Regions from separate parts of the Aneurinibacillus uraniidurans genome, predicted to be linked through region 2. Evidence: riboswitches for the same ligand, from Rfam matches in the RefSeq annotation. Region 2 holds a riboswitch; each other region holds the start of a gene.
The links. A riboswitch is a leader RNA that binds a small molecule or an ion and turns the genes downstream of it on or off. The one in region 2 is predicted to bind S-adenosylmethionine.

Region 1 (4,209 bases), 1.2 Mb from region 2:
GACTCAGTTGATCGGTTGTTACTTTTTCTTTCGGAAGTTCTTCACGATTAACTACTACCGGGTTTAGCACCACATTATCCGGTGTTTTATCGCCATGAATTTTTTGTGCCGCATATCGCACTTGTACACGTCCGATGTCTTTCGGGTCTACCGCTGCTGATGTTACCCATGGACCATTCGGATTTTGGATCATCTGTAGATCTTCGTCGCTCATGTCGATGCCGTATACTTTAATGTCCGTACGTCCAGCTTGCTCGATCGCACGAGTTGCACCTTTTGCGAATTCATCCCACGCTGCCCATACTGCGGTGATCTCACCTTTGTTCGGGTATTTTTTCAGAATCGCTTCCATCTGTGCCTGTGTATCCAGTGCTGTGTTTTGTGTTGCCGCACCGAATGTGGCTACTTCTTTGATACCAGGGTTGCTAGCCATAAATTCTTTGTAAGCAGCCTGACGACGTTCCATCGGTGCGTAGCCCGCTACCCAGATTTTTACGATGTTAGCTTTGCCACCTGCATCTTTTGCGAGTTTATCCAGCGTTAATTTTGTCAGTTGCTTATCGTCTTGCTGCAGAACCGTTACGCCCGGAGCTTTAACGTCGGCATCGAATACGACAACCGGAATGTGTTTGGCAACAGCATTTTGTACCCCATTTAGCAGAGCGGCAGGTGTACCGTGGTCAATCAAAATCGCATCAAACTTCTGGTTAATGGCTGCATCCAGATTAGAAGACATACGTCCAAGATCGTTATCCGCTGCAAACACCGTTACCTGTCCGCCGAATTTTTCAGCTTCTGTTTTGACCCCACTAATGTACTGAGAAGAAAAGGTACCGAGATTTTGCTGCATAACAAGCGCGATCCGCTTTCCTGCAAGTGGCCCTGTTGCGGCTTCTTTCTTTTCACCTGTTCCGCCAGCCGGTTGTTGGCCGCATCCTGCTGCGAACGCTGCCAGTAGCGTAATCAGCAGAACGGCAATGAGTTGTTTTGTCTTTGTTACCATGCTCATACTCCCCTTTTTACTTGTGATAAATATAAAAGGCCTCTCTTTGGTACACAAAGAGAGGCCCCCACTTATAAAGCATCGGTAGCCTCTCATCTCCCAGGATTACTCCTGCAGGAATTAGCACCTTGCCTGTGCGAACACAGGCAGGTTGCCGGGCATCATCGGGCCAGTCCCTCCGCCTTCTCTCGATGAGAGTCAAAATCGAATTGCGTATGTGATTTGTTGGAACTAATCATAGCGCCTACCAAATTATTCTGTCAACAAGTTTTTTCACAAACTTTTAAAGCAGTGCTTGGAATTCTTGAGCCTGTATAAAGTGTGGCGGCGGGTATGGGAGAAGGAATGAGCAACGCGTAAAAGCGTTCATTGCTCATTCCTTCTCCCATACCGGCATAGCTTTATATAACTCAAAACCAAGCACATCTCTTGATCTTCTAGCTTTTTATTCTTTCACAAAGTAAAACGCAGAGAGAAAAAGTTTCGTTGGTAGAGGGGATGGCAAAAGAGAACGAACCCGTCCTTTTGTTTTCCCTACCCAGCTTTTTCTCCAGTAGAGCGAATCAGGATGGCAACCCCAGCGTTTATCCCCTCTGAGTTTTTACCATCCCCTCCGCCACCACCAAGCTTTTTTACTCTCACTTTTTTCACTCTCGCGTATTTTCACTCTTGACAAATAATTCGTACGACTGTTACATTTGGATTGACTTATCACGAGATGGTCGAGGGACGGGCCCGATGACACCCGGCAACCTGCTGCATGAACAGTAAGGTGCCAACTCCCGCAGAACAACGGTTCTGAAAGATAAGGATGCACACACATGTACACGTCCCTCTTTCTAACCAAGAGGGGCGTTTTTTGTTTAGAGAGGAGATTGAACTTATGTCCACATACCGTATGCTTACTGAACAAGAAGCAGTAGAATACGCGCGCAACATCCCCGGCTTGTTCCCAGCCGATGCAAAGCTTACAAGCCGTGAAATTGGGGATGGAAACCTAAACTTCGTATTCCATATCCAGGATGAGGTTTCAAACAAAAGCATTATTTTCAAGCAGGCTCTTCCGTATGCACGTGTCGTCGGAGAATCGTGGCCGCTCACACTTGACCGTGCCCGTATCGAAAGCGAAGCATTAATTCTCCAAGATGAGCTATGTCCTGGTTTCGTGCCGAAAGTGTACCACTATGACATCGAAATGGCCCTTACCGTAATGGAAGATTTGTCTGCATACGAAATTATGCGCAAAGGGCTTGTTGCTCGCAAGTATTATCGGAATTTTGCAAATCATATTGGTACTTTTCTGGCGCGCACCTTGTTCCTAACGTCTGATCTGGCATTGCATCCGTACGAGAAGAAACAACGTGTTGTCTCCTTCTCTAATCCTGAATTATGCAAAATTACGGAAGACCTCGTGTTTACCGATCCGTATTACGATGCAGCAACGAACAGCTTCAATCCGCTTATTCGTGAACAAGCAGAAGCACTCTGGCATGATGACGCATTGAAACTGGAAGTCGCAAAGCTGAAAGAAGGCTTTCTCACGCGCACGCAGGCACTGCTGCATGGTGATCTGCATACAGGAAGCATCATGGTAACAGAAGAAGACACGAAAGTTATCGACCCGGAGTTTGCCTACTACGGTCCAATGGGCTTCGATATCGGTGCAGTCATTGCTAACCTGCTGCTGAACTATGTGGCACAGGAAGGTCATGCCACTAATGTGCAGGAACGTGAATCATACCAGGCGTATCTGCTTGATACGATTACAGACATATGGACTACATTTGAAGCAGAATTCCGTACACTGTGGGCCGAAAAAGCGATCGAATCAAGTGCCGCTGTCCCAAGCTATGTGGATGATTATGTGCGTCGACTTCTGCAAGATACACTTGGTTATGCGGGCTGCAAAACGATCCGCCGCATCGTCGGCCTCGCCCATGTATGGGACATTGAAAGCATTGAAGATCCGACTGTACGCGCTCACTCGGAAAAGCTCGCCATCGCCATTGGACGAGAGCTCATCTTAAGACGTGAATCGATTTCATCCATTGAGGAAATCAGAGATCTTGTTACTGATACGCAGGTTATGTTTTCTTTGTAAAAAATCCGTATCCCTAGATTAGACCGTACAATCTGATTTAGGGATATTTTGCATCGGTTTTCTTTGCGAAGCGATCTGAGTTATACCAGATGCATACAGCACACCAGCAATGACAAGTGCTGATCCGATTATTTGTACGCCTGTTACTGCCATCCCAAGTACCAGGGAAATGCACAAGGTAACGACCGGAACAAGATTGAAGAACAAGGCAGCTCGACTAATGCCAATGCGTGCCGCCCCTTCATTCCACCAGATATATCCGAGTACACTCATACCTAGCGCCATAAAAACAATCGCGGCCCACGCTGTCAGGGGGATAGACGAAATCGGTACCGGGGCCGATGTTCGACTAGCTATAAACATAAGCATTATGGCTCCAATTGTCATCGTATATGCGGTAGTTTGTAGAGACGTGCTGTCCCGGACAAATCCCTTTCCGATAATACCGTATAAGGCCCAGCATATATTTCCCGCCATGATCAGCATATCTCCCGCAGAAAAATGCAAGTGACGAATCGCATCCCAGGAACCGCCTGTAATAACAAGAAATACGCCAATAAACGCCAGAATCCCGCCTACTTTTTGTTGTGTAGAAGCAGGTTCCTTCAACAGTATACGAGCCAGAAGCATGGTCACGAGTGGATTGGTTGCCATGATAAGTGCTCCATTGATAGGTGAGGTCTGTTCCATGCCGAGAAAAAACAGTGTGTTAAAGCCGAAAACCCCTGTTATTCCCATGAAAAGATATGCTCCAGCATTTTTCCGAATGGTATACCCTGATAGTTTTTCTTTGTCGATCAACAAAAGCAGCATACTACCTGCTGCTAGACCGAAGCGCCAGCCTGCCGCGCCAGCAGCTGAGAAATACTGCATCACATAGGGGGCTAGATGAAAAGTAGCTCCTGTCATAAGCGAGAAGCCGAACAGTTTTAAATAAATGCTACCTTTCATTTCGCCGCCTCCCTTTTTGTCAGAAGCATCGTTTCATACACGCTTAACTTCTCCTCCGTAAACTGAATCACCGTCTGGATCTCTTCTACCTGCGCTTTCATTTTTGCTATGTGACGGGATAGAATATCCTTTCTTCGAGTGATGCGCGGAAGTA
Region 2 (4,209 bases):
TCTTCGCACTTTTCTTCCAGATACGCACGAGCGATCACCGCATCAGCAATTTTTGCCCCTTCTAGGTCGGTAATGCTGTCTCCGATCACGACTTTGAAATAGTCATCGCTACGATAGCTGCGATTCACAGTTGTTTTACACATGCCGCAGTCCACATCACAGTGCTCATCACATGTATATGGATAGATGATGTTAACATATTCGCCTGTGAAGTCTGCCTTATTGCAATAAATTTTCGGAATACGATCTGCATACGGAGCAAGAATCGGTTCAATGAAGAAGTCGATGCCGTTGCTTGTCACAAGCAGTTCGATTTCATGCGTATGACAGAAGTCGACGAATTCTCCGAAACCAGGTCGAACGACGGCGCGCTGTAATACGAAGTCAGTCATCTCCTGACGCTTCTCACTGGAGATCAGAGCGAAAAGCGCATGGACGCCAGCACGCAGACTTTGTTTTTTAGCAAACATATCATCTACGATACTTTTCCATTCTGGCGGAGCGAATTCAGCCATGATATCAATAATGTTGTCTTTCTCAGTAATCGTGCCGTCAAAGTCGCAAAAGATCACAATTTTTTTACTCATGTTATGCGCCACCCCACTTATCGAGCGCAACTGCAAGCGGAGCGTTATTTGCAGCTGCTTCTCGCAATGTCTGCCCATTTACGACTGCGTCGATGGCAGCACGGAACGCTCGACCACCGTCAGCCGCTCCATTCGGATGACCATGTACACCGCCGCCTGCATTAATGATGACATCTGTGCCGAAATCTTCATATAGTTGCGGCACAAGACCCGGGTGAATGCCAGCAGATGGAACCGGGAAGGCCGGAGCACCTGCGCTTTGTTTAGTCCGGGCGTGGTCAGCGATAGCCAGTGCTTCTTCACGTTCGAGTGCTACCGAGCCATACGGAGATGGATATAGAATGAAGTCTGCACCTGCAAGACGGTTTAGCTTACCAAGCAGGAGCGGAGAGGCGATGCCGTAGTCCGCTGCTTGATAGAAAGCACCTGCAAGTGATGGATGCGCCATCAGCGGCACGGTAATATCCGGGTCAGCAGCAAGACGATGCAAAATTTCGAAGCCATATGGCAGCACATTCAGCAGCAGGCAGTTTGCTCCGTTCTCAATCGCATATTTGGCACGGTCAACAATTTCATGTACTGGACCAGTCAGATTGGCTGCGTACAGCACAGGGCGTCCAGCCTGTTCGATGATTCGGTTATAAGCAGCCAGACGTTCTTTTAGCGGAGCGCGATCATCAACAAAAAAGATTTCGTCGTCTTTGACAAGATCCACTCCACCTTCAATTTGCGCGGCGAACTGTGTTTCCAGGTCTTCAAGCGGTAGGCCGAGACATGATTTAAAGATGCTCATCAGAAGTGGACGATCGTACACACCAAGTTTCTCTCGGATGCCTGTAATGCCGAATTTTGGTCCAGGAAATTGAGCAAGCAGGGAAGGTGGGAATTCAATATCGAGCAGTTTGATTTTTCCATCCATCGACAGTTTGCCGAACACGGTTGTGAGCAGAGCCGGAATATCGGCTGTAATGTTGCCAGCCGGATAATTGATCGCAATTGTTCCTTGCTGGATGCCATTTACTTCGCGCTCAATCTGAACATCCGCTACACTTCCAAGATAGGGTGCGAGCAGTTCCTGGCGGGCAAGTGGGAGATCAGTCCAGCTGCCGACCGTCATACCGACCGCGATGCCCTGTGCTTTTTTATATAAATCTTTACCTTCTGTCTGATACGTTACCGTAATGAATTCACTCATAGTTTATAACCAGCCTTTCTCACGGAATGGTATACAAAAAACGCCCTCCTTCAGAAAGAAAGAGGGCGCTAACATACAAAATAAGGCGTCAATCTTATCTTTCAGAATGAACTCATTCTGTAGGAATTAGCACCTTTCCTTTTCACCAAGAATGGTGAGCTGGCAGGTTGCCGGGCGTCATAGGGCCAGTCCCTCAGCCTTCTCGCGATAAGCGTTTTCGTACGATTTGAAATTATATTTCAAATTCTAAGTGGTAAAGAATAATGTGTCAACTATCTTTTTTAATTTTCTTCCCCGGTATGTGTGTGATACGCGTATACAAGCTTGTTTAAATGTTCGAGTTGATTGGCATACTCGAGCATCTCGGATACGACCGGGAACAAATGGAGCCAGTGTCCGTCATCTTCTTCCTCAGGTGTATGTTTAACTTTTGGATAGAGGGACATGAATTCATGCAGGAGACGTTGGTTTTCTTCATAAATGGGCTCTGGCATCTGACCGGTATCACGCGGCTTGAGTACTCCCTCATACAGCATGAGAATGTCCTGGTGATACGTAGTTAATTCTTCAATCTGTTTCTGGATGAGTGGGAACAAATGATGATCCGTCTCGAAGGAAGAATAAATATGCCGTTCAAAGGTGCGAAGCATATCCATTTCCTTATAGAGTACGACCAGCATCTGTCGGAATATGACCAGTTTTTTGCTGCTAGAATATGTAACTTTGCGGAAGCGAGTTACTTCTTCTGTGTATAAGTCATATAGTGTTTCTACGCTTTTAAATCCTGTTTTAATCTTGATTTTTTCCGTCCGGAACGCTTTTTCTTCCATTTCATTATGGATCAGTGTTCGCATAAGCAAGGAGAATTTCTCACTTAGTTTTGTTACCTCGTCAAGCAGGCGCTTCTCATAGCGAGGTGGCAAGAATACGGCATTCACGAGTGCCGCAGAGAAAATCCCGATGACAGTTAGAGAAAAACGGTTCCAGGCAAACATCAAATCGTTGCCTGTCTGTGTCTCCATAACAGATACAACCGTTACGATACTAAGAACAAGACTCTCTTCGAGTTTTAAGCGTAAATTAATCAGAATGACGATCATGACGACGACACCGACAATGATCGGTTCTGACCCTAGATAATACGCAGCAGCCACACCGAGCACAGCTCCGATTGCATTTGCTTCTAACTGTTCACGTAATTGCTTCCAGGTGCGGTACAGTGTCGGCTGAATACTGAGCGTAGCAGCAATTGCAGCAAGGGCTGGTGGCTTTAGTTCGAACCAGTTGCAGACGAACAGAGCGACGATGAGGGCAATGGCTGTTTTGATAATACGGGCTCCGACTCGCATAGATCCTCCCTATATAGTTGTCTAATAATGTATAGTACCACGAAATATGGATAGAAGTAAGGAGTTTATTTAGATGAAAAAACAAAGGCAACCGCTCCTGGGAGAGAGCGGCTGCCGGTAAAGGTGGTAACTCACACTGCAAGTTGGGAGCTGTGCAGGTGAAAAGGAAACACAATTATTCAGTAGCAATCGATGGATCAGCCTGTTCTTTCACTGGCGTCAGCATCATAAAGTGCTCGCTTGCATTTGCAAGCAGGCGTGCGATGTCTGCTGCTTTTTCTGGCTGTCCGCTTGCTTCAAGCTCTGCGATATATTCGCCAAGCAAGTAAGCTACGTCTTCTTGGCCTTTTGCATTCAGCGGCTGGATCGTTACTTTAGCCGCTTTAGCCAGACGACGTTTAATGGCTGCTTCGTCGAGGCCTAATTCTGGCTGGATGCGAAGGTATACAGTACCGCCAGTCATACCAGAGCACATCCATGGACCTGGATCACCCATTACGAGTGCGCGGCCATTGGTCATATATTCAAACGCAAAACCTTTGATATTGGCGCGTGCGCCAATACCGCCAGCTGCATCATTTAATGGTTGTTTTAATTCTCCACCGATAATGACATCGGCTCCAGAGAGACGAATGCAGGCGCGTGCATCTGCGTTACCCTGTACAATGTACAAACCTTTTTGTGCGCCATAGCAGAAGCTTTTGCCCACGGAGCCGTTGATGAATTCGCCGCGTGTATTTGGTGATTTCATAATCGCCACACGTCCACCGAATCCAGTTTTACCGACGCCATCTTGTGCACCGCCCTGTACGCGGATGGATACACCTTCTGCATTGAAAGCTGCGAGACCATTGCCTGGTACACAGCCATTTGCAAATGTGAGCGAGACTTCCGGCAGATTTACATAGCTGCCATCCAGGTATGGTTTGACACGGGCACCGGAATAACGGCTTCCGAGCACACGCTGATCACTTAATACGTTTGTGAACGTCTCGTTGATCGGTGCATTTGGTGAGGCGTAGCTGTCCTCTTCTTCGATAATTTCACCATTCGGCGCAACGAGTACACGAGCTTCAAT
Region 3 (4,209 bases), 1.3 Mb from region 2:
GCCATGGGGAAATCAACGGATGTGCTTGTAGATATGGCGAAGCAGATTACAGCAGAACCACCTGCCAGGGAAATGGATATGCTTTTGACAACTGGAGAGCAAGTATCCATTGCCTTATTGTCGATGGCGCTTCAGGCGGAAGGTCAGCCTGCTGTTTCGATGACAGGCTGGCAGGCAGGGATTACAACAGAAAGCGTACATACAAAGGCACGCATTGCACACATCGACCCTTCAGCGATGCAGGCTGCACTGGCCGCTGGAAACGTTGTGATTGTTGCAGGCTTTCAGGGAGTTACCGAAGATGGACAGATCACAACGCTCGGCCGCGGTGGCTCGGATACGACAGCGGTAGCACTTGCTGGGGCATTACAAGCTGATTTGTGTGAGATTTATACTGATGTTGATGGTGTCTATACAGCTGATCCACGCATCGTACCATCCGCACGGAAGCTTACAACCATCTCACACGATGAGATGCTTGAATTAGCTACACTCGGTGCTGGCGTGCTGCACCCGCGAGCGGTTGAATGCGCTAAACAATATGGGGTACCGCTTGTAGTACGCTCTAGTTTTGGTCATGAAGAAGGAACACGAGTACAGGAGGAAGCAGATATGGAACAAGGACTGATTATTAGCGGAGTCGCTCATGATAAAAACGTAGCGAAAATTACAGTGGCAGACATGCCGGTCCAGGTGGATACGATGTCGAAGCTCTTTACTACACTGGCTGACGAGCATATTAACGTGGACGTGATCATTCAGAGTGCGTACGAGGCAGATACAACGAATGTTTCATTTTCAGTAAGTGGAGATGAAGTAAAGCGGACGCTGCAAATTTTGTTGCGTGAAAAAGAAAATCTGCACTTTGGCTATGCGGTCGCGGAAGAAGAACTGGCTAAAGTATCCATCGTAGGTGCAGGTATGATTACCAATCCGGGAGTAGCGGCTCAGATGTTCCGCTGTCTGGCAGAGGCAGGCATTGAAATCAAAATGGTATCGACATCCGAGATCAAAGTATCGTGTGTTGTACCGCTTGAGCAAATGGAAAATGCCGTTCGCAGCCTGCATACGTCATTTGGGCTTGACGTAGTAGAACGCGCAGTTGTACATTCCGCACAATAACGAAGATTCATAGCAAAAGGCCGGTCTCTTGGACCGGCCTTTTGCTATGGTGTATAAGGTGTGCTGAATCGTACTATGCGGCGTGTTCTGCTTTTGACTGGGCATGTGATGGCATAAGCCCCGCAGCTTTCAGGCGACGGATGACCAGAACGCCGACATAAGACGCAAGTGCAATTTTGAGTAGATCAGGTGCGATAAACGGAGTCATCCCAAGAGCAATCGCTTTGTTCCATGTCAGGTGGGCAACTAGTTTAAGCTGTGCGACACCAAACGCATAAATAATAACCAGGCCCACTACATTAGCAAGAAAAGCGCGGACAACTGTTAGGTTATCCCGCTTGAGCATCATGCCCATCACGAGTGCAGCGGCAATGTAACCAATCAAATAGCCGCCTGTTGGACCGATGAGCACGGCCGCCCCGCTTTTAAACTGAGCGAATACCGGAACCCCAATCGCGCCAAGCAGGATATACAACAATACTGCCAGTGTTCCGTATCTCTGTCCGAGAATAATTACGGCAAGAGCGATCGCAAAGTTTTGCATCGTGAACGGAACCATTGGGAGGAAAGAAATAGATAGCTGTGCACATACAGAAATAATCGCGCAAAATAAGGCCGAAAGAAGCATCATTTTCAAACGTTGACTTTGCATGGTATGTCCCCTCTTTTTGTTAACTTTATTTTATTTAGAGTTTACATAGTGTAGTGCTGAACTGTCAATATTGACATTGCTTTCTAAAGCACGTAGTATTGTAAATAATTATTAAAGACTGAAAAAACTGAATAGCTCTTATCTAGAGAGGTGGAGGGACTGGCCCGATGAAGCCCGGCAACCCCGCAGTAGTATGCGGATAAGGTGCCAATTCCAGCAGGACGTATTGTTCTGGAAGATAAGAGGAGGTCTGGATCGGCATACGCCCCTCTTCTTTTCGATAAAGAAGAGGGTTTTTCTTTTTTCATGGATGCAGCGGAAAAAGCTCGGAAGGAGTGACAGATATAATGGAAAAGACGATGGTGCTTTCAAGCATCACTTTAGAATGTGGGGAGACAATTAGGCAGGTAAAGGTAGCGTATGAAACAAGTGGGACGCTGAATGCGGAGAGAAACAATGCCATTCTCATTTGCCATGCACTGACAGGGGATGCGAAGGCGGTAGGGGACGAAGAAACACCAGGTTGGTGGGAAGGATTAATTGGGCCAGGTCGATATGTAGACACAAATCGATATTTTGTCATTACGTCTAATGTATTAGGCGGCTGTGCAGGAACGACAGGCCCAGCCTCGCTTCATCCAGAGTCTAATACGCCGTACGGAGCTGACTTTCCCGTTGTAACGATTCGGGATATGGTGCAGGTACAGTATGAATTGGTACGGCAGCTTGGGATTAATAAGTTATTTGCGGTAATCGGTGGATCGATGGGAGGAATGCAAGTATTTGAATGGGCTGCATCGTATCCAGAGATGATGGAAGTTGTCGTTCCGATTGCAACTTGTGCTCGTTTGTCAGCTGTGGCGATCGCATATAATGATGTCGGCAGACAGGCAATTTTATCTGACCCGAACTGGCAGTGTGGACATTATTACCCAGGAAAAGGGCCGGTAAATGGGCTGTCTATCGCCCGGATGCTTGGGATGATCACGTATCGAACCGCAGATTTATTTGAATACCGATTTGGTCGCCGTCTGAAAGATGATAAGGGAGATGTGACGAAATTTGACTCCACTTTCCAAATCGAGAGCTATTTGCGCTACCACGGACAGAAACTGGTCGATCGGTTTGACGCTAACAGCTACTTGTATTTGTTAAAAGCGATGGACTCTCATGATATCGGACGCAATCGTGGCGGGATTAAGAAGGCGATTGAAGGCATCCAGGCGCATGTCCTTTCGATTGCGATTTCTGATGATTTATTGTATCCGGCTGATCATCAGGAAGAAGTAGTGGCGATGATGGAGGTAGCTGGAAAAAATGTGGAATATCACTACATTGATTCCATTTATGGCCATGATGGCTTTCTTGTCGAATTTGTGAAGATCGGACCGTTGGTAGAATCCTATCTGAACGAGCAGTATGTAAGGGTGTGCAAGCAGGCCGCTGCTCCCTATTGATTATCGATTAATTTCGACAATTTCTATCAGAGGTTTCCTTGACGCTAACCCCTCCAGAGAGTAAAATGAATTTGTCACAAAGTCTTCATTTTCATAGGCTTCCTTCACAGGGAGCTTTTCTTCATGTCAGAGACTGCCGCAGAGGCGAAGGAGGAGTGGAGAGAGAGAGGATTTTATAGTTTTATAGTGGCAGGAGAGAGTAGCCAACAAGCATGAATTTGTGAAAAAAATGCCAAACTAGAAAAACCAGAGGGTACCATTATGAAAGGGGGAATATGAAAATGATGAATCATCGTCATTTTTTCAACCGTAAACTTCACTCCCTACTCGGCGTAGTTCCGATTGGGGGCTTCCTGTTCGTTCACTTACTTGTGAACTATTACGCAACACGCGGCGAGCCAGCCTTCCTGGAGCGCGTACAAGTCATGGAGGGACTTCCGTTCCTCGCATTGATTGAAATTCTGTTTATTTTCTTACCGATTTTGTACCATGGTATTTATGGTTTGTACATTGCTTTCCAAGCAAAAAACAACGTTGGCAACTACGGCTATTTCCGTAACACAATGTTCATGCTGCAGCGCGTTACGGGCGTAATTACTCTCATCTTTATTACCTGGCACGTATACGAAACAAAAATCCAAATGCTGATCGGCAAAACAGATGCCAACGGTCTCTTTACACTCATGAATGACATTCTCGCGAACAAGGTAATGCTTGCATTTTACATCATCGGCCTTCTTTCTGCCGTGTTCCATTTCGCGAACGGTCTCTGGAGCTTTGCAGTTAGCTGGGGCATTACAGTCGGTCCGCGTGCACAGCGCATCTCTACATATGTGACAATGGCGATTTTCGTACTGATGTCTGCCATGGGTCTGATGGCGCTGTTTGCATTTGCGAATCCGGTTGATGTGGCTCAGGCCATTCAGAAATAGGGGGTTAGAGCATGAGTAAAGGTAAAATCATCGTAGTCGGTGGCGG

Region 1: another riboswitch for S-adenosylmethionine. It lies ahead of PO771_RS03130 (sugar ABC transporter substrate-binding protein); the one in region 2 lies ahead of PO771_RS16315 (2,3-diketo-5-methylthiopentyl-1-phosphate enolase).
Region 3: another riboswitch for S-adenosylmethionine. It lies ahead of metX (homoserine O-acetyltransferase MetX); the one in region 2 lies ahead of PO771_RS16315 (2,3-diketo-5-methylthiopentyl-1-phosphate enolase).

The regions. Positions count from the first base shown of each region.
Region 1 covers NZ_CP116902.1:604,320-608,528, reverse strand. The annotation lists gene PO771_RS03130 (sugar ABC transporter substrate-binding protein) at 1-1,003, opposite strand, end outside; SAM riboswitch class I at 1,093-1,201, opposite strand; SAM riboswitch class I at 1,709-1,815, shown strand; gene mtnK (S-methyl-5-thioribose kinase) at 1,887-3,104, shown strand; gene PO771_RS03120 (DMT family transporter) at 3,123-4,055, opposite strand; gene PO771_RS03115 (MerR family transcriptional regulator) at 4,052-4,209, opposite strand, start outside.
Region 2 covers NZ_CP116902.1:3,263,030-3,267,238, reverse strand. The annotation lists gene PO771_RS16320 (MtnX-like HAD-IB family phosphatase) at 1-587, opposite strand, end outside; gene PO771_RS16315 (2,3-diketo-5-methylthiopentyl-1-phosphate enolase) at 589-1,782, opposite strand; SAM riboswitch class I at 1,874-1,996, opposite strand; gene PO771_RS16310 (FUSC family protein) at 2,064-3,131, opposite strand; gene PO771_RS16305 (glutamate synthase-related protein) at 3,307-4,209, opposite strand, start outside.
Region 3 covers NZ_CP116902.1:718,653-722,861, forward strand. The annotation lists gene PO771_RS03645 (aspartate kinase) at 1-1,122, shown strand, start outside; gene PO771_RS03650 (biotin transporter BioY) at 1,196-1,774, opposite strand; SAM riboswitch class I at 1,910-2,019, shown strand; gene metX (homoserine O-acetyltransferase MetX) at 2,122-3,231, shown strand; gene PO771_RS03660 (succinate dehydrogenase cytochrome b558 subunit) at 3,513-4,163, shown strand; gene sdhA (succinate dehydrogenase flavoprotein subunit) at 4,175-4,209, shown strand, end outside.